4 regions of the Priestia sp. GS2 genome follow, and region 2 is predicted to be linked to each of the others. Evidence: riboswitches for the same ligand, from Rfam matches in the RefSeq annotation. Region 2 holds a riboswitch; each other region holds the start of a gene.
The links. Region 2 has a riboswitch for thiamine pyrophosphate ahead of thiT (energy-coupled thiamine transporter ThiT). Riboswitches for the same ligand answer to the same signal wherever they lie in the genome.

Region 1 (5,776 bases), 210 kb from region 2:
AGCTTTCGTTCTTTTTCCATTTCTTTTAAATAGTAAACTCGTTCTTCGTTCATGGAATCAATTAAATCTCGCAGCTCTTCTGTCGTATGACTAGAAGAATTAGAGAGTTTTTCGACCATAAATTTAACTTGATTCATTGCCACGGTAGAGTTGCTAGAAAAGCGGTCAAGCAAATATTGCATCTCTTTTGATGACTCATCGGCGTTTGTTACAATATCTTTCATGTATAGTTTCATTTCTTCAGCGCTCTGCTCCGCGGTATGCGATTGTTCATCCATAATAGATGAGATTTCATCCAGTGCTTTTTCGTTGGCACGAATGATTTTTTTAGACATATTCTCGACTTCTTTAGCGTTACGCTCTGAAGACTCAGAGATAACGGCTCCTACAGTTTCAACCATTTCGTACGTTTGATTAGCGCTCTTTTCAAGCTCTTTTTTTACTTCACCAACAATTTCTTCACGCACTTCATTACGCATTCCTTCCCGCATTTCTTTTAATAAATCATCTTTAAATGAATTCAGTACTTCAAAAACATCCTCATAACGTCGAACAGCTTCTACAAGCTCACCTTGCAGCATCTCTCTTTCGTGAACGATGACATCATGAGCAGATGGTTTTTCTGGTTCGATAGCAGACTCCTCAGTTTGCTCATTCACAAACTCCTCCATAGATGATACTATTTTTTCTTCACTTAATGGCTGTTCAATAGAAGGAATGGTTTGTTCGGTGGTAATCTTTGCATCGTGTGTCTCAATTTCTTCTGTATTTGCAGGTGCAAATTCATCAACTTGTGTCGGAGCAGCTTCTTCATAGACTACCTTCGTTTCTTGACTCACAAGCTGTACGTATTCTTTTACTTCATCTAAGGTACAGTTTTCAGCAAACAGCTGGTTAATATCACTGAGTAACTCAATCTTTTCTTCCGTATATACACGCGCCCCGTCTATTCGATCAATATATAAATAGCCTTTTAAGGAATTTTCCCACCCTTTTAATGTGCGGCGGTCTATATTTAGGCGGTCACATACAGCTTTAATTGTATAAATCTCAGTCATTTTTTTTCCTCCTCTAATTCTTTCCTAATAATAAAAGTATGTACTAGCTTGATTTTCGTTGTATGTTGTATTCACCATATCTAACTAATTTTTCCTGCTAGGTGACAAAGGTTGTCAAAACTAGACGACATTAGCCTTTTATGTAAACAAAAAGAGAAATTTGTAAAACGCTCGTATGTATAAAAAGTTGACAACATAAACTAAGTTCGGTAAGATATGTTCAAATGTTTAAGTTTTTAAACATACAAACAGAAAGGGTGTTTTAAATGAAAAAAGGATATGCTTTAATTACAGGTGCATCAGGTGGAATTGGAAAACAGTTGGCATATCATTTTGCAAAAGATGGCTACTCACTTGTCTTAGTAGCACGCAGTAAACAAAAGCTTGAAGAGCTAAAGAGAGAGCTTGAAGATAACTATTCAATTTCGGTTTTAATTAGTATAAAAGATCTTTCTAAACAAGAAGAAGCGTTAAAACTTTACGATGAGATAAAGCAACAGCGAATTACAGTTGAGTTTCTAGTCAACAATGCTGGCTTTGGTTTATATGGTACATTTATCGAGACATCTTGGTCTGAAGAAGCAGATATGATTGACTTAAATATAAAAATGCTTACCTATTTAACAAAATTATTTTTACCGGAAATGGTGGAGCGGAATGAAGGGCGAATCCTTAACATTGCATCAGTAGCTGCATTTTTACCTGGACCATTGATGGCGGTTTATTATGCAACAAAGGCTTACGTTTTATCGTTTACTGAAGCGTTGGAAAATGAGTTGAAAGATACTAACGTAACCATTAGTGCACTGTGTCCGGGTCCTACTAAGACAGGATTTAGTGACCGAGCTAATTTAAGTAGCTCAAAATTATTTGAATCAGGAGCTCTACGTGTGGAAGACGTAGCGAAAACAGGTTATGAACAATTTATGAAAGGGAAAACAGTGATTATACCTGGAGCGAAGTTTAAAGTAGCAACTATGCTACCGAGGTTTTTGCCACGTAAATTGATTACAAAAGTTGTAAGAAGCATGCAAGAAGTTAAGTAGGAGAGGAAAGAAGTTATGAGTACACGCGCAATGGAATTATTTCGATCAAGTATCCCTGTCTTTCAAGCATTAAGCGATTCAGCAAGGCAGGACATCATTTTATTACTAGCAGAAAAAGAGCCACTAACGGTCAATGAAATTGCAAACGAGTCAACACTATCTCGGCCGGCAGTATCTCATCATTTAAAGATATTGCGTGATCAAAAGCTTGTAAGCATTGAACAAAAAGGAACACAGCGGTATTATTCACTTGCATTAGAAGATGCGGTCGAGCTGTTAAAAGATTTAATTTCAACGGTGGAAACTGAATGTTTATAATTAAAGAGGTGAAAAAATGAAGCATAGTGAGTATTACGTTACAGATGAGATGGTTATCAGTAATATTGTAGAGAAACAAAAGCGCTATTTTTACGAGCAGAAAACCAAATCCAAAGCAGTTCGAATACAGGCTCTAAAAGACTTACAATCCATGATTAAATCCAATGAAGAAGCGATTATGGACGCTTTGAAAAAAGATTTAAACAAATCGGAAGTAGAAGCATACACTTCTGAAATCGGCATTTTGTTAGAAGAAATTCGCTTTACGTTAAAGCATTTAGATGGGTGGATGAAACCTAAAAAAGCAAAGACGACGCTGACTCATATTGGTTCAAAAGGTTATATTATTCCAGAACCTTACGGAGTTTCGCTTATTATTGCACCATGGAATTACCCGTTTCAGCTAGCTATTTCACCGCTAATTGGTGCTATCGCAGCAGGTAATACGGCAATTATCAAGCCGTCGGAACTGACGCCTAACGTTTCAAGGATAATGGAGGAGCTTATTGCTAAAACGTTTGATCCTTCGTTTGTTACAGTTATAGAAGGAGCGGTGGAAACGACTCAAATTTTATTGAAGCAAACGCTAGATTATATTTTCTTTACAGGAAGTGTCAATGTTGGAAAAGTTATTATGCAAGAAGCAGGAAAGCAGCTCATCCCAGTCACATTAGAGTTAGGAGGCAAGAGTCCTTGTATTGTGCATAAGGATGCAAATATTGAACTTGCGGCCAAGCGCATCATGTTTGGTAAAAGTATGAATGCTGGTCAAACGTGCGTTGCTCCAGACTATCTGTTAGTTCATAAAGATGTAAAGGTTCAGCTGATTGCTGAGCTTCAAAAAGCCGTAACGCAGTTTTATGGTGAAGATGCACTCACGAGCGGGCGCTATGGCAGAATTGTTAGTGAGAGACATTTCGATCGTTTAATTGAGTTTTTACAAGATGGAAAACCTGTAATTGGCGGTACTTATAATGAAGAAACGCTACAGATTGCTCCAACTGTCTTAGATGAAGTAAAATGGGATTCAAGCGTGATGCAAGAAGAAATCTTCGGGCCGATTTTACCCCTTATTGAATACGAAAGTGTAGATGAGGTTGTAAGTGCAGTTCATCAAAAAGCAAAGCCGTTAGCTCTATATTTGTTTTCAGAAAGTGAAGACGTTCAGCAGCAAATTATCAATACAACTTCATTTGGTGGTGGATGCATTAACGATACAATTATGCACTTAGCAACCCCACACCTTCCGTTTGGAGGAGTGGGAGAAAGTGGAATTGGTCAATATCACGGTGAAGCTAGTTTTAAAACGTTTTCTCACTTTAAAAGTGTTCTGAAACAAACGACAAAGTTTGATTTTGCTTTTAAATATCCGTCTGACAATCAAAGTTTAAAAACGATTAAAAAATTCTTAAAATAACGTTAAATGAGAGGGCTTCTCTTTATAAGAAGCCCTGTTTGTTATGAGTGCACAGTGGTTTGAGAGAGGGGCCATTGCTCTTGTTTATAGGCCATGTCCCAAAATAAATACTCAAGTTCACAGCTTTTTATAAAGTGTTCTTTCATGCGTTGACGTTCCTCAACAGAAGCTTTTTCTGCTAGATTATCCAATTTTTCACAAAACCACTTTGTCGTTTCTTTCATTTCTCCGTTAGTATAAAAGGAAATCCATTCGTAAAAAGGATGATCTGGTGTTATGTTTCTTTCGTTTGCAATACGTTCCCCAATTTCAACGTACGTCCATGGACAAGGTAATAAAACAGCAATAATTTCACCTAGTGTTCCTGTATGTGCCACTGTCATCATGTGACTGATATAGTGGTTGGCTGTTGGTGCTAATGGTTGATGCTTCATGTCTTCATATCGAATGCCAGCTACTTCACAAAAATTATTATGGGGATGGACTTCACTATGTAAAACAATTGAAATACCGTTGTTAAACACTTCCATTTCATCGCGGGTACTACATTTTGTTAACGCCGCACCATATATACGAACAAAAGCAGTTAAATACTCATAGTCCTGTGCTACATAGTGAATTAAAGCTTCTTTTGGAACTTTTCCCTCCTTAATACCTACAACAAAGGGATGTTGAAAAATGGCATCGTAAATGTAAGATGCTTCCTTGCGTAATTGAGCTGAAAATGACAATTGTTATTCCTCCCTAATTGAATCCACAAGAAGAGCACGTATAAATAGGGACAAAAACAAAAAAACACCCCATTATCTATGGAGTGGTAAAGGCAATTGTGGATGTATGACACAACAACGCCGTACCACTTCCCTACGCTGGTATAAACCAGATCAGGTTCAAAGGGATCAAGATTCCTTGTCTCAGCCAAAAGGCACCCCTAGTGGATTCTTTCATGTGTTCCTATTTAATCTAACATAAAAAAAAGAATTATACAAAAGTTTAGAAAGAATGATTCAAAAGTAACAAAGTATAGTGATCTGAATATTTATATTGTTTAAAAAATAACCGAGATAAATTACCTATGAAACTAGTAACTATACGCTTGAAGTAGTTGATGAAAAAATAAGAAAATTGTCACGAATCCTGTCGAAATGTGCAAAGGCTGCACTATCATGCTATAATAATCGTAAGCTCGTTACGTTTAAACAAGCTCAATTAAAGAATTAAGCTACAAATTAAAAAGGTGTTTAGCTGAAGCTAAATGGCCTTTTCAGTTTGCTTAGTTTAATATAAATTAGTCCTGTCAATTTAGTAGGAATTATATTTTTTAAGGAGGTTGTTTAATGAATTTATCAGCATGGGATTTATTTGTGGATGTTGGTTTCATCTCACTTCTATTAGTGGCTGGTACCATTATTCGAGCAAAGGTCAGGTGGGTACAAAATTTATTTTTACCTGCGAGTATTATTGCAGGAATTTTGGGCTTAGCATTAGGGCCAAACGGTATTGGTCTCATTCCATTCACTAATCAAATTGGAACGTATCCAGGTATCTTAATTGCGGTCATCTTTGGTGCGATTCCAATTGCAACTCAAAGTGTAAAGTTTAAAGAAATAGCTGGCCGCGTAGGTAGTATGTGGTCATATTCTCAAATGATTATGCTAGCGATGTGGGGAGTCGGTTTACTATTTTCATTGCTACTATTAAATAACGTTTGGGGAGATTTAAACTTAGGGTTTGGTTTGTTATTAGCAGCAGGATTTATTGGTGGGCATGGAACAGCGGCTGCTGTGGGAGACGCATTTGCAAAGCAAGGATGGGAAGAAGGATTATCGTTAGCGATGACATCAGCAACAATTGGTGTTATTTGCTCAATTGTAGTAGGACTAGCGTTTATTAAATATTATTCAAAAAAAGGTGAAACAAATTACCTTGCAAGATTT
Region 2 (5,776 bases):
AAAAATGAAAAAGGCTAGTCAGAGGCTGTTTCCTATGGACAAAAGCCTTTCTTTCTGCCAGCTTGCTTATAGGTTATTCTTGTTACTTGTAAAGTTGAAGAATATAACAAGAAGTAAACATAAAGCACACTACTTCTTAATAAAAATGTATGGTGGAAACCTGTAAGGAGGGTTTTAATGAGAAATAAAAAGCTATTTAACAGCAAGGAAATTATGGATTCGTCGATTGTGCCTGAATGGGGAAAAGAAGTTTTTACTAATTTTAGTCAAGATATGCTTTCTGAAGAGAATCCTTTCCCATGCATTTTAGGAGTAGAAGGATTAAAGAAAGATTTGCTGCGCTTTGCGTTTGTTTCTTCACCATACAACTATAAAGATATTAAACTCTGTGCAGAAGCACTTAAAGAATATATTTCATGTTTTCGCACATTAGGTCGTTATACATCATTTGTTGTGTTCTTTGAGCCTGAACATAAAAAACGTACGATGACTCAGTATGAAACAATGTTTTGGGATACACTCACATTTTTACATCAAATTGACAGAAAGCCTTGGCCAGAAGATATCCCCAAAGACCCTAATGATCCTCTATGGGAGTTTTGTTTTGAAGGTGAGCCAATATTTGTTGTATGTAATACACCTATACATGAATTACGAAAAAGTCGGAAGAGCAGCAGTCTTATGATTACATTTCAGCCGAGATGGGTGTTTGAAGGAATGACACCTCATACAAAAGTTGGTCAGCAAGTTCAAAAAACAGTTCGAAATCGACTTGAAGAATACGACAAAGTTGAAGCGCATCCTCATCTAGGATGGTACGGGAATCAAGAAAATCATGAATGGAAGCAATATTTCTTACGAGATGTTAACAACTCATTTCCAACAGAGTGTCCATTCAAACTAAAAAGGAGTGAAAGAGATGGAACTAAAAAAAGCCTTTATTAAAAAAGGGATTGGCGGTGGACTTGAAGAAGTTATACATGAACTACTTCCAAAACATACCGGTTATGTAGAAGTTCAGCATGATGTTGCAGGGCAAGAACACCCAAGTCATACTCACCCAACCGACGAGATTCTTCATATTATTGAAGGGTCTATCTACTTTACAGTTGAGGGAGAAACAACTCGGTGCGAAGCGGGAGATCGCATTTATTTACCAAAACAGACGCAGCATGCTTCAAAAGCTGATGTAAATGGTTGTACGTATGTAATCTCCATTTTAAAATTTTGATGAAAGAAGTTGATGACTGGAATGATTCAATCAAACCCTGTTTTAATCATCATAGATGTACAAAAAGGTTTTGAACAAGATGCTTGGGGAACTCGTAATAATGTTCATGCAGAAGATAATATGCTCACTCTTTTACAAGCATGGAGGAGACAGCAGTTTCCAGTTATTCACGTTCAGCATGCTTCAAAAAGCGAAACATCTCCTCTTTTTCCAGGGACGGAAGGCTTTCGTTTCAAAGAAGGATTTGGTCCTGTTGGTGATGAATACTTAATTCGCAAACATAAAAATAGCTGCTTTATAGGGACAGAGCTAGATAACTATCTAAAGGAAAACGGATATGATACGCTTATACTAGTGGGGTTAACAACCAATCATTGCGTCTCTACAACGGCACGTATGGCAGGAAACTTAGGTTATCGCACCTACGTAATACACGATGCAACTGCGTGTTTCAACTTGTTATCATACGATGGGGAAACAACTTTTGCGGCAGAAGATGTTCATCGCTTAAGCTTATCATCGCTTCATAATGAATTTGCGACGGTTACTTCAACGTCTGAAGCGCTACGTGTACTGCAATCCTATCAATATATTAAATAAACCCTGATGCAACAGCATTAGGGTTTTTTGTGTAGATTATTCTGAAAAAAACAAGTACAATAGAAACATCATTTTGAAAAAGGAGCAAGATACATCATGACAGTAATTAGAAAAGCTTTAGCAGAAGACTTACCTTCAATGGTAGATATTTATAATCAGTCAGTGCGCCAAAGCGCAGCAACATTTGACTTAACGCCTGTAACGATTGAACAGCGTAAAAGTTGGTTTGAATCTCATGACCAAAGTCAACTATTTCCTCTGCTTGTTGCTGAACGAAATAGTGAAGTAGCTGGATACGCATCTTTGTCTTCCTATCGTGATAAAGAAGCATATATTCGAACAGTTGAGCTCTCTGTATATGTCGATGAAGCTCATCAGGGGTATAGAATTGGTAAAAGCCTAATGGAAGCTATTTTAGCACAAGCAAAAGAGTTAAATCATCACGTTGTTATTTCCGGTATTACAAAAGGAAACGATAAAAGCATTAAAATGCATGAACAGTTTGGATTTACGTTTTGTGGAGAGTTCAAAGAAGTAGGTTGGAAGTTTGATCAATGGCAAGATGTTCTGTTTTATCAGCTTATTCTTTAAATAAAATTTGCTTCTTACTTATGTGAGAAATATGGTATAATAGGAAGCGTTCTAATAATACATATCAACGTACCACAGGGGGAGCCTGAATGGCTGAGAGTGAACCAATTGTTCTGACCCTTTGAACCTGTTAGTTAATGCTAGCGTAGGGAGTGTGGATCGTGCAGCTTGTGCTGTCTCCTGTGTTTGTCGTTGAATACTAATGATTTTACAACAGGAGTGAAAAGACGATGAATAAAGGAATGTCTTTACAAGCGAAAATTGAAGTGGCAATCTTTGCAGCTTTAGCAATGATTATTGATATATTGCCATCCATCACAATTGCACCCGCCGTGTCCATATCTTTTTCCATGGTACCAATCTTCATTATTTGCTTTCGATGGGGATTTAAATCCGGTGTTGTAGCTGGATTTTTATGGGGATTACTACAAGTTGTCACGGGCACTGCTTATGTGTTAACACCTCTACAAGCTTTTATTGAGTATTTTATTGCATTTGCGTTCATTGGCCTAGCAGGGCTATTGTCAGGTGTTATCAAGCAGAACTTAGCTGCTAACAATCGAACAAAAGCATTTATGTTTATTATTTTAGCTATCATTATCGGAAGCGTTGCTCGTTATTTCTGGCACTTTGTTGCAGGAATTGTCTTTTGGGGCTCTTATGCACCAAAAGGAGTATCGGCATTATGGTATTCATTTACAATGAACGGATTGGCAATGGTGGGCTCCATGATTGCTTGTCTAATTATTTTAGCCGTATTAATTCCGTCTGCTGCAAGAGTGGTATTAAACCGCGCTTCATAACTGAAATGAATGGAACCTATAGGAGTAACATCCTATAGGTTTTTTTGCTTTTTCAAACGAATCTACATGTTTTCAGTGTTTTTGTTCTTTTTATGAAAGGGTTGAGGGTTTTTTTGTAGAATGGTATACTAGGTCTGTTTGTTGGAAGAATATACATACCATTTTTTTGTAGGAAGGAATCATTTTAATGAACAAACGTAATCTCCTTTATATGACGATTGCAACATCCCTTTTACTAGCAGGGTGTCAGCAAAAAGCTCAAAAAGCAACTGAGGTCGACACAGACTTGATGATTGCAGGAGAGATAGAAAGTCATGATCAAGAAGAAAAGAAAGATATTGGTGAAAACCAGTACAAATATGATATTTCAGATGCAATAGATGAAAAAACAATCTCACAATTTATGAATAGCTACTTCAAGGCTTTGCATGATGGAATTTTTAATAAATCGGCTAAGGCGATTCAAACTTATACAATAGAAGATAGTGAGTTTTATAAACAGCAAGTGATGAAAATTGATAACTTTTCTAAGCAAGGAATTCATCAAGAACTAAAGACGATTCAAGTTGTGAATTGGTATGAAGCTGAAAGAAACCAAATAAAATTACAAACATTTGAAGAGATCATTATACATCAGCCTAATAAAAAGGATTATACAAAGAGCGTCAACCAATTGTATACGCTCATAAGCAATCAAGGTACATTGCGGATTAAAAGCGTAGAGCCTTATGCATTGAATGAAGCGGAAGACACAAGTTCAAATGCACCTGCTATTACAAGAGCAGCTAGCTTAAATGAGTATAACGGTAAATGGTCCACTGCTAATTCAGACTTAAAAGGCGCTCCTATCGTAGAGTTTTATGCCTCTTCTAACTCAGAGGCTACGGTGAAGATTCATGCGTATAAGCCGCCAAATTCAGTAGAAGTGGCTACAGTAGAAGCAAAAAACGTAACGTTTAAACATAATCAGGCTGTCATTCATTATGATGCGGACAGTAATGGAAACAAAGGAACCATTGTCTTAACACTAAAAGCAAATTCTCTTTTTGTTATTCATAAATTAGAAAAAGCTACTGAGTCTAAATGGACCATTCCAGCAGGCGCATTTGAGCTGTCTACGTTTGAAAGCTAAACAAGATAAAAGAAAAAAGGGGGATTCAAATGCGAAATCTATGTGTAGTGGCCATAATTTGTTCCCTGTGGCTTTTGTTGTCAGCATGTAGTGAGCCAAAGTCTGCTCCAGCCCCGACACCCAAAGAAACTAAATCAGAAGCTACTGTTCCAGCTGAAGCTGTTGATGAGTCAGCTAATGAGCCTAAGAAAAATTCTTCTCTTCCCGTTGTAACAAACGAAGAAGCTAAGCAGCTTGCTACAGATTCACTGTCAAATGTTGTCCAAACCTTTGACGTGTTAGGGAAAGAAGAGGAATGGGACAATGAGGAGAAACCAGCAGATTTTCAACTGCTAAGTCCTAAGCTTAAAGAGTTTGCTACGAGTTCATTAGTTGCTACAAAGCTAAAAACAATCGCCACTTCTTATTACTGTCAATGTGATGAACAGCCTATTCCAGATCTAAAAACAACGGTGCGTTTTAAAGTAATTAACAATCGCCCTGGTCAATTTTCAATTTCAGCTATTCAACCTCTGGATGAAAAAGGGAACGGAGGTACAACTATTTATTTAAATATGAAATATGGAAAAGATGGTTGGAAGTTAAATGAATGGGACGAAATGACGTATCGTCAAAAATCATTAGATATTTCTTCAGATGAGTATATAGAATATCGAAAAATAATAACGCCTAACGAAACAGTGTCGTTTAATAAAGAAACGGCCATTGAAGATAAAGATGGTAATCAAGAGAAGGTTTTACTTTTTAAAGATGGTTCTGGAGAATTTGGTGTTTTAGCAAAGAGCTCGGAGCGGATTAACCAACTTAAAGAAGATATGCCAGTCATTTTGCCTGTGGAAGATATTGAGGTAGATTTGAACAAAGTTACAGAAGTAGATGCTTCGGTTGTTCGTGCATTTACAGAAACCTATTTACGTGATTTAACAGAAGCTATTAATCTTAATGAGTTTGATCGTATTCAACATTATTTTGAAAAAGATAGCACATTGTTTAATGAACAACAGCAGCTCGTTAAAACACTGTATGATCGAACAATACGAGAAGATCTTGCAACGGTTGATATTTTAGAATGGACGCCTAAGGAAGAAAATAGCTACGAAGTAAAAACGAAAGAAGTTATGAACATTACCATAAATGAACATACGGAAGAAAAAGAATATTACCGAGTATACACAATCGTACATGAAAATGAAAAGCTCGTCATTACTCAATTAGAATCTTACTGAAAACTCAGCACCTAGCTGAGTTTTTTTCGAGGTAAATACTTTATCATACTAACGCAAGATAACTCTTCCTTATCAAGCGTTAGTATGATAAAGTAAAGAAAAAGCAGAAAAAACGCCAATAAATTACATATTTTTACATAATTATTGATGTGTTTAAAAAAACGACCTCTTTAAATAGGGTTATATATCGTTT
Region 3 (5,776 bases), 1.4 Mb from region 2:
AAAATATTCTAACAAAACTTTTCAGATTTGTATACAAAAATTTAAATATTTTATCAATTATATTTTTTCCCATTAATAGTCAGTCTATAAAATGAAACTTCTAGCTAATTCGTTCGTATATACTACTACATTACTTAATAGGAGGCTCTTATACATGAGCGGAAATGTACGTGTTATGAAATGGCTAACGGCTGGGTATGAAGCATTTTTAGGTATTCCTCTAATTGGTGGTGCATTCATCATAAGCTTTTCATGGGGACCTTTAGTATTTGCTTTTTTCCTACATGCAATTGCTCTATTTTTATCTCATAAAGAAGGTCGTTCAGCTTACGGAAATATTTTGGGGATGGTGACATCATTTATCGGCGTAATCCCAGTTGTGGGAATGGTTATGCATATTATTACCGCTATTGTTATTGCATTTGAAGCAGCAAAAAGATAAATAACCGCTTGCATTTTTTCCTAATGATGGTAGAATGAAGTCGTCAATTAAATGATTTTCTACTAGGGGTGTCTGATTACACAGACTGAGAGAAGAGTTATTGTGCTCTTTAACCCTTTGAACCTGATTTGGGTTATACCAACGTAGGGAAGTAGTCTTGAAAGAACGGTGTTTTATGCTGTTTTCTTTTTTGTCTATTCCATCGGGCTCTTACATAGAGCCCGATTTTTTTGTTCGGTATAGCTTATTTTCTCAAAATCTACTAGCATAATGGAGGAATAAGTATGTCTAAAGAACAAGTAATCATTTCAATGCAACAGCCGTTTCCAAACAGTAAAAAAGTATACGTGCAAGGGACTCGAAGTGATATTCAAGTACCGATGCGCGAAATCCACCTTTCCCCCACTGTAAACGACCGCGGTGAAGAGCAAAACACCCCCGTTCGCGTTTACGATACAAGCGGCGTATACACCGATCCAGCCTATAGTGTAGATTTAGAAAAAGGACTGCCACCTTTACGCAAACCATGGATTGCAGAACGAAACGATACTTTCTCCTATGCTGGCCGTACCGTTCAAGCAAGAGATAACGGCTATAAAGAAGGCGATCAGCGGAACGAAATGAAAAGCTTTCCCCTTATTAATTATTCACCACAAAAAGCAAAGGATGACAGAATCGTCACCCAAATGCATTATGCAAAAAAAGGAATTATCACGCCTGAAATGGAATTCATCGCAATTCGTGAGCAAATGAGTGCAGAAACGATTCGTGAAGAAGTTGCAGCAGGGCGTGCAATCATTCCCTGCAATATTAACCACCCAGAAGTTGAACCAATGATTATCGGAACAAAGTTTCACGTGAAGATTAATGCAAATATCGGAAACTCTGCTGTTCATTCATCAATTGAAGATGAAGTTGAAAAGATGACGTGGGCTACAAGGTGGGGAGCAGATACAATTATGGATCTTTCAACTGGTAAAGACATTCATAAGACACGTGAATGGATTATTCGAAATTCACCCGTTCCTGTTGGCACTGTCCCTATTTATCAAGCTTTAGAGAAAGTTAATGGGATAGCAGAAGACCTATCTTGGGATGTTTATCGTGATACGCTTATCGAACAAGCCGAACAAGGTGTTGATTACTTTACGATTCATGCGGGCGTACTATTGCGCTATATTCCACTTACTGCTACGCGAACAACAGGTATTGTCTCACGCGGCGGATCTATTTTAGCTCAATGGTGTTTAGCACATCACCAAGAAAACTTTTTGTATACGCACTTTGAAGAGATTTGCGAAATTTGTAAGCAATACGATATCTCCATCTCATTGGGAGACGGACTGCGCCCTGGTTCAATTGCTGATGCCAATGATGAAGCACAGTTTGCAGAGCTTGATACGCTTGGTGAATTAACAACAGTGGCGTGGAAGCATGATGTTCAAGTAATGATTGAGGGTCCTGGACATGTGCCAATGCATCTGATTAAAGAGAACGTTGACCGACAAATGGAAGTTTGCCACGAAGCACCATTCTATACCCTGGGACCACTAACAACTGATATAGCACCGGGCTATGACCACATTACGTCTGGTATTGGAGCTGCAATGATTGGGTGGTTTGGTACAGCAATGCTTTGTTATGTAACCCCAAAAGAACATTTAGGCCTTCCGAATAAAGAAGATGTTCGCGAAGGTGTAATTACCTATAAAATTGCTGCTCATGCTGCTGATCTTGCAAAAGGTCACCCAGGTGCCCAAGTTCGTGATAACGCACTTTCAAAAGCTCGATTTGAGTTTAGATGGCATGACCAATTTAATTTATCGTTAGATCCTGACCGAGCTCGAGAATACCATGATGAAACACTACCAGCAGAAGGTGCTAAAACTGCTCACTTCTGTTCCATGTGTGGACCTAAGTTCTGTTCAATGAGAATTTCTCATGATATTAGACAACTAGCGGATGAAAAACAGCTCGTTGATTTCGCTAAACAAGGCATGAAAGAAAAATCACAGGAATTTATTGAAAAAGGATCTAAACTTTATTCTTAATAAAAAGCACCGAGGTAAGCAACTACTTACCTCGGTGTCTATCACTTTAAAATAAGTCTTTTGAAGAAAAAGAGCAGCTTAACTAAAATCCATCCGACCAGTGTTCCAATTGAATTTAGCAGAATATCATCAATATCAAAAACTCGCTCTGTTAACTCATATTGTAAAATCTCAACAGTAAAACTGATTAAGAACCCTGTGACAACCACTTGAATAAATCCGTCAAATGATTTCATAAAAAGCGGTATAAACATTCCAATTGGAGCAAACATTACAATATTCCCTATTACGTTCACGAATGCTAGCTCAAGATTTCCACTGGCCCACATGAGCTTAATTGTACTAAATAAGCTTAAGTTCATGGCTTGCCCATATACTTGCTCGTTTTCTTTAATGAGCGTGACGTAAATAAGTGTCACACCATATATAATAAACAAGAAAAGCAATCCTTGTTTTACTTTTTTCTTTGTATTATCCGTCATGTTTTTCCACACCTTCTCTGTCCTTACCGTCTGCTTTTACTTCTATCATATTGTACATGCTATGTATTTATGAAACATTCAGCTTACCTTATCCTATCACGTTACCTCTTTTTCTGGATACCAAACTTTAAAAATAAAAGAGACTGGGACACAATGAAATGATTCCTTCTCAAAGGCGAATCATTACTTTGTTATAATAGCTAGGTTGTAAGCACAAGTTCGTTCCCTTACGCTAGTTTTTTGAATTTGTTTTTGAACCAACAAAAAAATACCCAAGCTATCAAAAGCAGTTAACTCGTGATAGTTGGGGTATATCATTGTTTGAAGCACTTATGTCTCAACCTCTTGTAATTAATTAATGATTCCTCGATGAATCACTTCAACAGTTACGTCTGGTTTAATATCGATTTGAGCATAATCTTTTTTCCATTCTAATTCTTTCCATACATCGGGGTGGTAAGCCATTAGTTCTCTTCCTACCTCTAAGAAATCACAGTTTGCTTTTTGAAGCTTTTCGACAACTTTCTCAGCTTTATTTTGAACATTTTTGTTAATCGTATTTTCAATTTTTTTAATAAGATCATCTGATCCAACTTCTCCATACGTAAACTCAGTAATACTAACTTTTAGTGAAACAGGGACTTTTACTTCTAACTGGTGATTAGAACGTACTTTTATCTTCAGTTTTGATTTTGCTTTTGCCACTTCATAAGAAACAATATATTCTTTTCCATTCATCTTTACCTTATCTGTCATCGTCATATATTTGTTTTTTTTATTTGATAGTAATAATAATGCTTTTGCTTCCTCATCTTTTAACGTTATTCCCGAAAATTTTTCCCCATTAAATAACGCAATTCCCTTTATTTCTACAGACATGTTTTCCTTATTAAATTTTGCATAAGGTAGAGCTAACCCTTTTCCTTCATCAAATAACAATGTACAAATCGTTTGAAGAGTCTCTACTGGTACGAGTGATTGCTTTTCAGCCGTTAAAATAACGCCAGATAAATATTCTCCAATCAGCTCTTCCCCCACTTGCTTCATATTAATAATTTCGTTTGGTTTTCCGTCGATTATTACATATCGAGCGATAAGCGGGCTTTCAGGTGTTCGGTACAATACATCACTTAGCTGGATAATCCCTTTTTTTGCTAAATCGTCCTCAATTAAAAACACACGATTTTTAGCCGTCATTAACGTTCCAGAAAGCTGTTCGTTTAGCTGAACTCGACCGCTTCGAGGCGAACTAGCCGTTGCGTGATATATTTTACTAACAGGCGCTTCTTGGTTTGAAATATAGGAATGTACCGCTATTGCTCCATCAATTCTTCCATCCGGCGCTATCTGATACGACGCTGCAGACATAAAGATCGTATCCTTAAGCATCTTTTGATCCCAACATCCAGTTAATAAAGCTAGCGTACTGCTAAGTAACACCCACATTTTCCACTGTTTCTTCATGTTGTCCTCTTCCTCTTTTTAAATAATGAAAGAATAAAAAGTAAAGTTGGAATGATAAAAATAAAGATATACACCAAGTAATTGGTTATTTTTGACAATACAGCTGTTAAATCATCACTCTTTGAATAGTAAATCGATAAGATAGCAGCACAAAATACAATGATAGGGACAAAGGGTCTATGCGTTTTCTTTTTAAAACACGTCTTCATACCGACACTCGCAATATAAACATACATAATTAAAGACGTAATAACTGAAATAATCCAGAACGCTAAAAATACTAAGTCGATTCGTTCAATGACAGAGTTTTGAGTTGCTTTTAAAATATATAAAACAGGTTCTGGTACAAGCGGCATTTCATCTGGACTAAAAAATAATAAGCAAGCTAATGTGACATAGACATAAATCATGGTTGCTGCAAAGTTGCTAAACACCACCATTTTTAACGTGGTAGTTTTACTCTGGGCTCTTACAAACGGTGCTAAAATTAAGACTGCTTCAAATCCAAGCATGGAAATGGTGCCTTCTTTTGCACCGAGCATAATTTTTTGAATTCCAGCTTCTCCAATAGGAAAGATATACCGGATATCAGCATACTTAAATGCACTTGCCACGAGGAGGATAATTACAATTAATAAAACTGACACCATTACATAGAAGCGTGCAATGTTTACAATATTTTCCTTTGCAAAATAAAGAGCGATAATAGCTAATAACAATACCAATATATAAGCAGGAGTAATATGGTAAACCCACCTTTGTAAAACATTTACATATAAAACCATAATAACGCTTGAAATGACAATATAATATCCTATGTAGCCTATGTTTAATACCTTCCCCAAAAAAGTGCCTAGCAACGTATTTCCCATACTATATACAGTTTCACCCGGTAAGCGGTACGTGAGACCCCAGTGAATAAGAGTAATAACTTGTACAATAGCTCCGCTAATAATGAGCGATAACCATCCATCTGTTTCAGCGATTTTAAATAAGTTATAGGGAAGTGATAAAATTCCAATACCAATCTGTGTCTGAAGGATAATAAAAAATAATTGTGTTGAAGTAATTTTTTTAGCTTCACTCATTTTTTTGCCAATCCCTTAATGCTCGCTGTCTTCTGCGCTTTAGAGGCTTTGGGCCTACCGGACGATCGTTCATATACATTTGATTGACCCGAACAAAGACATCCTTTAAATCTGCCACACGCAATGGAGCAATTGGTATTAAATAAGGTTTCCCTACAGATTCTAGTGTTACCAGATGCATAATAATAAGGGTCAGCACAAAGATAATGCCTAAATAACCGAATAATGCTGCTCCTACCATCATTGGAA
Region 4 (5,776 bases), 1.1 Mb from region 2:
CCTTTAACCACTTCGCCGTTTCTTCCCAAGACTTCGCTGTCTGACTGCCAAACCCTTCAGCTGATTCCATCTTTGGAAGCAAGATATCAAGGCTTTGCTTTTCTACTCCTTCCACTAATGGAAAGTTCGCTTTGTCTTGATTGCTTAATAAAATGTCAAGAGCTTCATCCGGATGTTCATTCATAAACTCATAGCCCTTTGTTGCTGCTTTCCAAAACGCGCGAATAGATTCTTCATCTGTGTCCCATGTACGATCGCTCGTTACTGCTACTAGCTCATAATAATTAGGAACACCATAATCTGTTGGGTTAAAGTAGCGCGTATCATACCCTTTGTCTTTCAAAACAGGAACTTCGTGATTAATATATGCACCGATTACCGCGTCGACTTTTTTCGTTACAACTGAAGATCCTAATTCAAAGCCTACGTCAGCCATTTTAACCTTGTCCGGATTCCCTCCATCTGTTTTAATCATCTTTTTCAGCAGCGCTTCATTTAAAGGAATTCCTGTATATCCCACTGTCTTTCCTTCTAAATCTTTTGGACGCTTAACAGGACTTTCATCCAAAAAGACAACGTGATTTAATGGAGAACGAACAATCGCTCCTACTGACTTTACGGGAACATTTTCGTTAGCCCTTGCCATTACGACATCTGGCTGATAGTAAAATCCTAACGTAATTTTACCTGTCGCTGCTAAGTTTAACGGATCAGTTGGATTGGCTGGATATTGAATGTCTACTTTTACACCTTCCTCTTCAAAATAGCCTTTTTCTTGTGCAACGTATAAAAAGCTATGTACAGCATTTGGATACCAATCCAACATTACCGATACTTCTTTTAATTCTTTCTTATGAGTTGCTGAACTTGTTTCATCTTTACTACAAGCAGTCGTTACTACTAAAAGCAGCAGTGATAAACTAACTAGCCATTTTTTCATTTAGCTTTCCTCCATTTTAGTGATCTACGTTCAATCCATGTAATGCCAATAAAAGAGATGATGCCAATAAGAGATAACACAACGATTGGAGCGAATACACCGGCTCCATCAAACTGTGTCATCATTCGTCGACTGAAATAACCTAAACCTGCTTGTGCACCGAGCCACTCACCGATAGCAGCTCCAATAACGCTTAAGGTTACCGCTACCTTTAAGCCTGAATAAAAATGAGGTAAAGCGGCTGGTACGCTTAGCTTCATAAAAAGGTCTCGCTTGGTCGCTCCCATCGTTTTTAAAAGTTCAACGTGTTCACGTCTCGTTGAGCGAAGACCATCAAACGTGTTCACGGTAATAGGAAAAAATGTAATTAAGACCGTTACCACTACTTTGCTCCAGATGGAATAGCCAAACCAAAGTACAAAAATAGGCGCTAACGCTATGATTGGAATAGTTTGTGAAGCTACTAAAATAGGATAGATAGCCCGCTCGATGGTTTTGTTGTTATTCATCCAAATTGCAACTAAGACGCCTACAACAATCGAAATAGCTAAACCTATTAAAATAATCAGTAACGTTGAAGGTAAATGTTCAATGAAAAGCACTTCCTTTAGCTCCCATATTCTCACACACACTTCAACTGGAGATGGTAAAATAAAGGGCATTCCCACAATATAAGCGGTAACCTGCCAAATAATTAGTAATACGAACGTTAAAACAATAGGTAAGCTCCACTCTTGTATCCTTTTCATGCATCCACCTTCATCCTGAGCTCTTGCATTAGTTGGTGCTTCAGCTTTACAATCTCTGGTCGATCTATGTCCTGCAGAGCTCTTGGTCTTTCAAGAGGTACCTTCACTTGTTTAAATCCCTTTAAAGGTTGCTTATCAAAGATAAAAATACGGTCTGATAAGAACAACGCTTCCTGCACATCATGCGTGATAAACAAAATGGTTTGATTACGCTTTTGCCACTGCTCAAGGAGCCACTCCTGCATGGATAGACGAGTAATAGCATCCAAAGCACTGAACGGTTCGTCCAGCAAAAGCACGTTCGAGCCACTCAGTACCGTGCGTAGGAATGAAACACGCTGCTTCATTCCTCCTGATAAATCAGATGGAAACCTCTGTTCATATCCTTTTAAACCAAATTCACTGAGCAGTTCTTTTGCTTGTATATACGCTTCGTCTTTTGGTACCCCTTTTAACTCTAAAGGCAAAGCAGCGTTATCTAGAATGGTCCTCCAAGGTAAAAGAAGATCTTCTTGAGGCATGTATCCCACATGCCCAAAGCGATTGTGGTGCTGCTGATTATTAATTAAAATTCGTCCCGCCTGCTCTATCTCTAACCCGGTAATAAGGCGAAATAACGTGCTCTTTCCGGAACCGCTTGCGCCGACAATGCTTACAAATTCTCCTTCTTCAATATCAAAATTAAGAGATTCCAAGATCGCTCCTCTGCTTTCTTCATATGAAAAAGTCACCGTTTCAAACTCCAAAGCCTTTTTATACATGAACAGGCCACATCGCTTTTTCGTAAGCCATATCCCAGAATAAGTATTCAAAGCGCGTCGTATTAATAAAAATTTCTTCTAACTTAGTAAGATCTGCTTCTGATTTTCCTTCTGCTAGTTGATCCATTAAATCAATACACCAAGTCGCCAGTTCACCAAATTCAGCTGAGCTGTACATATCAATCCATTCACTATAAAGTTCATGCTTTGCACCAGGCTTGGTGCGAAGCTCTTTTCCAATCTCCCAATAGCTCCACATGCAAGGCAGGAGTGCCGCAACAAGTTCCGCTAAGGTTCCGTTTTGAGAAACATGAAGCATGTAGTGCGTGTAAGCAAGCGTTGTTGGAGCTGCCTCTGCTGTTTCTAACTCTTCAGGGGTAATTAAAAAACGCTTTGCATATTGTCTATGTAACTCCATCTCTTCATTCATTGTTGAATGTAATAACGCTGCAAATTTCCCCATTGTTTGAACATCTGTTGCTTTTACTGCTCCAAGAGCAAACAGCTTCGCATAGTCAATCAAATACACGTAATCTTGCACCATATAAAAGCGAAACTTATCTTGTTCTAACGTTCCTTCTCCCATTCCTTTTACAAAAGGATGCTCATGCGTTTGCTTCCAAATCGGCTTTACTTTTTCATACAAACGTTCACTAAATTTCATTTTGCATTCTCCTTTTTTGTATGTAGCCATTCATAAATAAATTGAACCATCACTTTCGTGTAATCAAGCAATTGATTAACAGATAGCTTTTCATTAACAGAGTGAGCCTCCGTTAAGTCTCCTGGACCATAAATAGCTGTAGCTATACCTGCATCAGCTAGCCAGCCACCGTCCGTAACCGTTGGCGAAACGTTGACATGCGCTTCTTTCATTGTTACTTCTCTATGAGCACCGACTAACAAGTGAACTGCTGGATGATTTTTATCTACTTCAAATGCAGGGAAAATTTCTCCTCTATCTTCAATCATTGATGTGCCTCCCCACTTAAACGTTGGAGGATTTTCTCTTAGCCACGGATCTGCTTTTGCAACCTGTAACAGATAGTCTTCTACTTCTTTCATTACCTCTTCATATGATTCATTTGGATAATAATGAACGGTCACCCACAGCCTGCATTCGTCTGCGATAAAGGCTGCGTTGCGGCCACCTTCAATAACAGCTGGATTGATTGTATTTGTTCCAACCGGAAAACCGGGATAGCTTTTGACAACAGCCCAGTGGCGCTCAAGCTCCTGCAGTGCACCAATTAATTTCGCCATTTTTTCAATTGCACTGGCTCCTAATAAGCCGCCCCCTGCATGAATCATTTGCCTTCTTGTGGCATCATGATATGTTTGCTTACTTTTCACGGTTATCCACCCCGTAATGACTCCACCTTGACCTTGGATTTGCAGCTCACTTGTATCAACCACAATCGCAAAGTCTGCGCTGTATCCTCGCTTGCAGCATTCAAGGGTCCCAGCTTCTCCAACCTCTTCCCCGATAACCGATTGAAAGGTTAAATCCCCCGGAAATTCCATTCCAGCTTCATGTAGAAGCTTAATGGCAAACAGCGCTCCAGCGAGTCCACCTTTCATATCAGCAACGCCTCTCCCCATTATGAATCCTTCTTCAAATTTCGTTTGGAAAGGACTTATATCCCATGCTTCGCCTTCGTTGACTGCCGCAACATCAATATGTCCATTAATAATTAAACTCTGATATTCGCTTTGACTTGTTCCTTTTAACGTTCCTACAACGTTAGGGTCATTTGGGTACACGTCCCACATGTCAATTTCAAAACCATAGCTTTCCAACAGCTCTGCAATATATATCTGCGCTTCTTTTGTATTACGTGCAGGTGGTGCTGGTGTTTTATACGAGACGAGCTTGGTCAAAAGCTCAATAAGTTCATCTTGTCTAGTATCCACCTGCTCTACCACATCTGTAATGTTCATACTAATCCCCTCCCTCTAAACCACATAAAAAAGCGCTTCTTTTCATAGAAAAGAAGCGCTTGAATATACACATATATCCCTTTTACATCCTGTAAAAGTCCATAGATGTAGCACACAATACCTCTTTCCTACGCTAGTATTACCTAGTTCAGGTTATAAGGGTTAAGACCATGTCTCTCTCAGCTTCAAGAAGCACCCCTAGTGGTTTAATAATGACTATTTATTTGTAAAGCTATCTGATTATTATCTCTATTAGTTGTACCACACTACCTCATATAGTTCAATATAATTTACAGAATTCCAATTTGAACTCTACACTAACAAAAGAGCTATGTTTAACCTTATCATAGAAAATTGAGAACCCTGCTGATTATACAAGACTAGGGACAAGCTATTGGAATTAAGAGTTCCGGCTTTTGTATGCTTACTTCTTTTGGCAAGTTGGACAGTAATACAACCGCCTCGAAGCAGCAGGAATTTTTTGAATTTCCGTTCCATCTATTCGACACGCTTCTCCCTCTCGGTTAAATACCCAGTGTCGATAAGCAGAACGTTTTACTCCTTTTTCCTTTAACTTTTCAACTAAAGACAAATCGTTTGTAATCCCTCCCGTTTCATACGACTGCTTCATTAGCAAAATTGTTGCTTCCGCAGCTTTTTTAATCTGCTTTTCTGTACAATCACAAGGTCGCTTATCCGGGTGAATACCTGCTAAAAACAGGATCTCACTGCGCAAATAATTCCCAATGCCCGCTACAAAGCTCTGGTCAAGCAATAGAGACGTCCATTTTCGGCGATAAAATGCTTTGCTTGTAAAACGTTCAATTAAGTCCTCTACGCTCACTTGTTCACTTAAGATGTCTGGTCCGACTCTCGAAACAAACGGATGAGCAAGAACTTCTTCATCAAGCAGCACTTCGATATCCGATGCGCTATACAAAAGAGCTGATTTTTGCTCGTTGTGAATGGCTAAGCGGAGCTGCCGATTTGTTTTTGGATACTGATACGCCTTTCTGATATACCATTTACCGTAGAGCTGATTATGTGAATAAATCGTATATCCATTATCAAAGCGAATAAGCATTGCTTTCCCTTTTGTATCAACTCTCTTAACCGATGCTCCCGTAAGCATGCTTTCGTATTTTTTTAATGCTTCAAACGCAAACCATACTTCTCCTACAGGCCTAGAAGTAATCGCTCTTTGTACTTCATCTGCTGCTCTTCGAATTTCTGGCCCTTCCGGCATATTAACATCTCCTTTACTCTCTTACTTTTTCTATTTTCATTAGGTTTTAAAGAAAATTCAAGAATGAGTAGGCTTGAAAGCACATTTAAAATAGACAGTTATTTTTCCTTTCCCTACACTAATGGAATATCTACATCTA

Region 1: another riboswitch for thiamine pyrophosphate. It lies ahead of tenA (thiaminase II); the one in region 2 lies ahead of thiT (energy-coupled thiamine transporter ThiT).
Region 3: another riboswitch for thiamine pyrophosphate. It lies ahead of thiC (phosphomethylpyrimidine synthase ThiC); the one in region 2 lies ahead of thiT (energy-coupled thiamine transporter ThiT).
Region 4: another riboswitch for thiamine pyrophosphate. It lies ahead of V2145_RS14925 (acetylornithine deacetylase); the one in region 2 lies ahead of thiT (energy-coupled thiamine transporter ThiT).

What each region holds. Positions count from the first base shown of each region.
Region 1 is NZ_JAZGJX010000001.1:2,029,274-2,035,049, reverse strand. It holds gene V2145_RS10620 (MerR family transcriptional regulator) at 1-1,058, opposite strand, end outside; gene V2145_RS10615 (SDR family NAD(P)-dependent oxidoreductase) at 1,325-2,104, shown strand; gene V2145_RS10610 (ArsR/SmtB family transcription factor) at 2,120-2,422, shown strand; gene V2145_RS10605 (aldehyde dehydrogenase) at 2,472-3,839, shown strand; gene tenA (thiaminase II) at 3,881-4,570, opposite strand; TPP riboswitch at 4,684-4,782, opposite strand; gene V2145_RS10595 (sodium/glutamate symporter) at 5,177-5,776, shown strand, end outside.
Region 2 is NZ_JAZGJX010000001.1:1,822,613-1,828,388, reverse strand. It holds gene V2145_RS09570 (YqcI/YcgG family protein) at 178-945, shown strand; gene V2145_RS09565 (cupin domain-containing protein) at 920-1,231, shown strand; gene V2145_RS09560 (cysteine hydrolase family protein) at 1,253-1,831, shown strand; gene V2145_RS09555 (GNAT family N-acetyltransferase) at 1,928-2,422, shown strand; TPP riboswitch at 2,490-2,592, shown strand; gene thiT (energy-coupled thiamine transporter ThiT) at 2,653-3,225, shown strand; gene V2145_RS09545 (TcaA NTF2-like domain-containing protein) at 3,413-4,357, shown strand; gene V2145_RS09540 (TcaA NTF2-like domain-containing protein) at 4,387-5,583, shown strand.
Region 3 is NZ_JAZGJX010000001.1:3,252,875-3,258,650, forward strand. It holds gene V2145_RS16465 (hypothetical protein) at 155-442, shown strand; TPP riboswitch at 497-609, shown strand; gene thiC (phosphomethylpyrimidine synthase ThiC) at 727-2,493, shown strand; gene V2145_RS16475 (VanZ family protein) at 2,535-2,975, opposite strand; gene V2145_RS16480 (Ger(x)C family spore germination protein) at 3,327-4,439, opposite strand; gene V2145_RS16485 (GerAB/ArcD/ProY family transporter) at 4,436-5,527, opposite strand; gene V2145_RS16490 (spore germination protein) at 5,520-5,776, opposite strand, start outside.
Region 4 is NZ_JAZGJX010000001.1:2,931,076-2,936,851, forward strand. It holds gene V2145_RS14905 (ABC transporter substrate-binding protein) at 1-940, opposite strand, end outside; gene V2145_RS14910 (ABC transporter permease) at 937-1,689, opposite strand; gene V2145_RS14915 (ABC transporter ATP-binding protein) at 1,686-2,450, opposite strand; gene tenA (thiaminase II) at 2,443-3,114, opposite strand; gene V2145_RS14925 (acetylornithine deacetylase) at 3,111-4,391, opposite strand; TPP riboswitch at 4,500-4,601, opposite strand; gene nei (endonuclease VIII) at 4,816-5,637, opposite strand.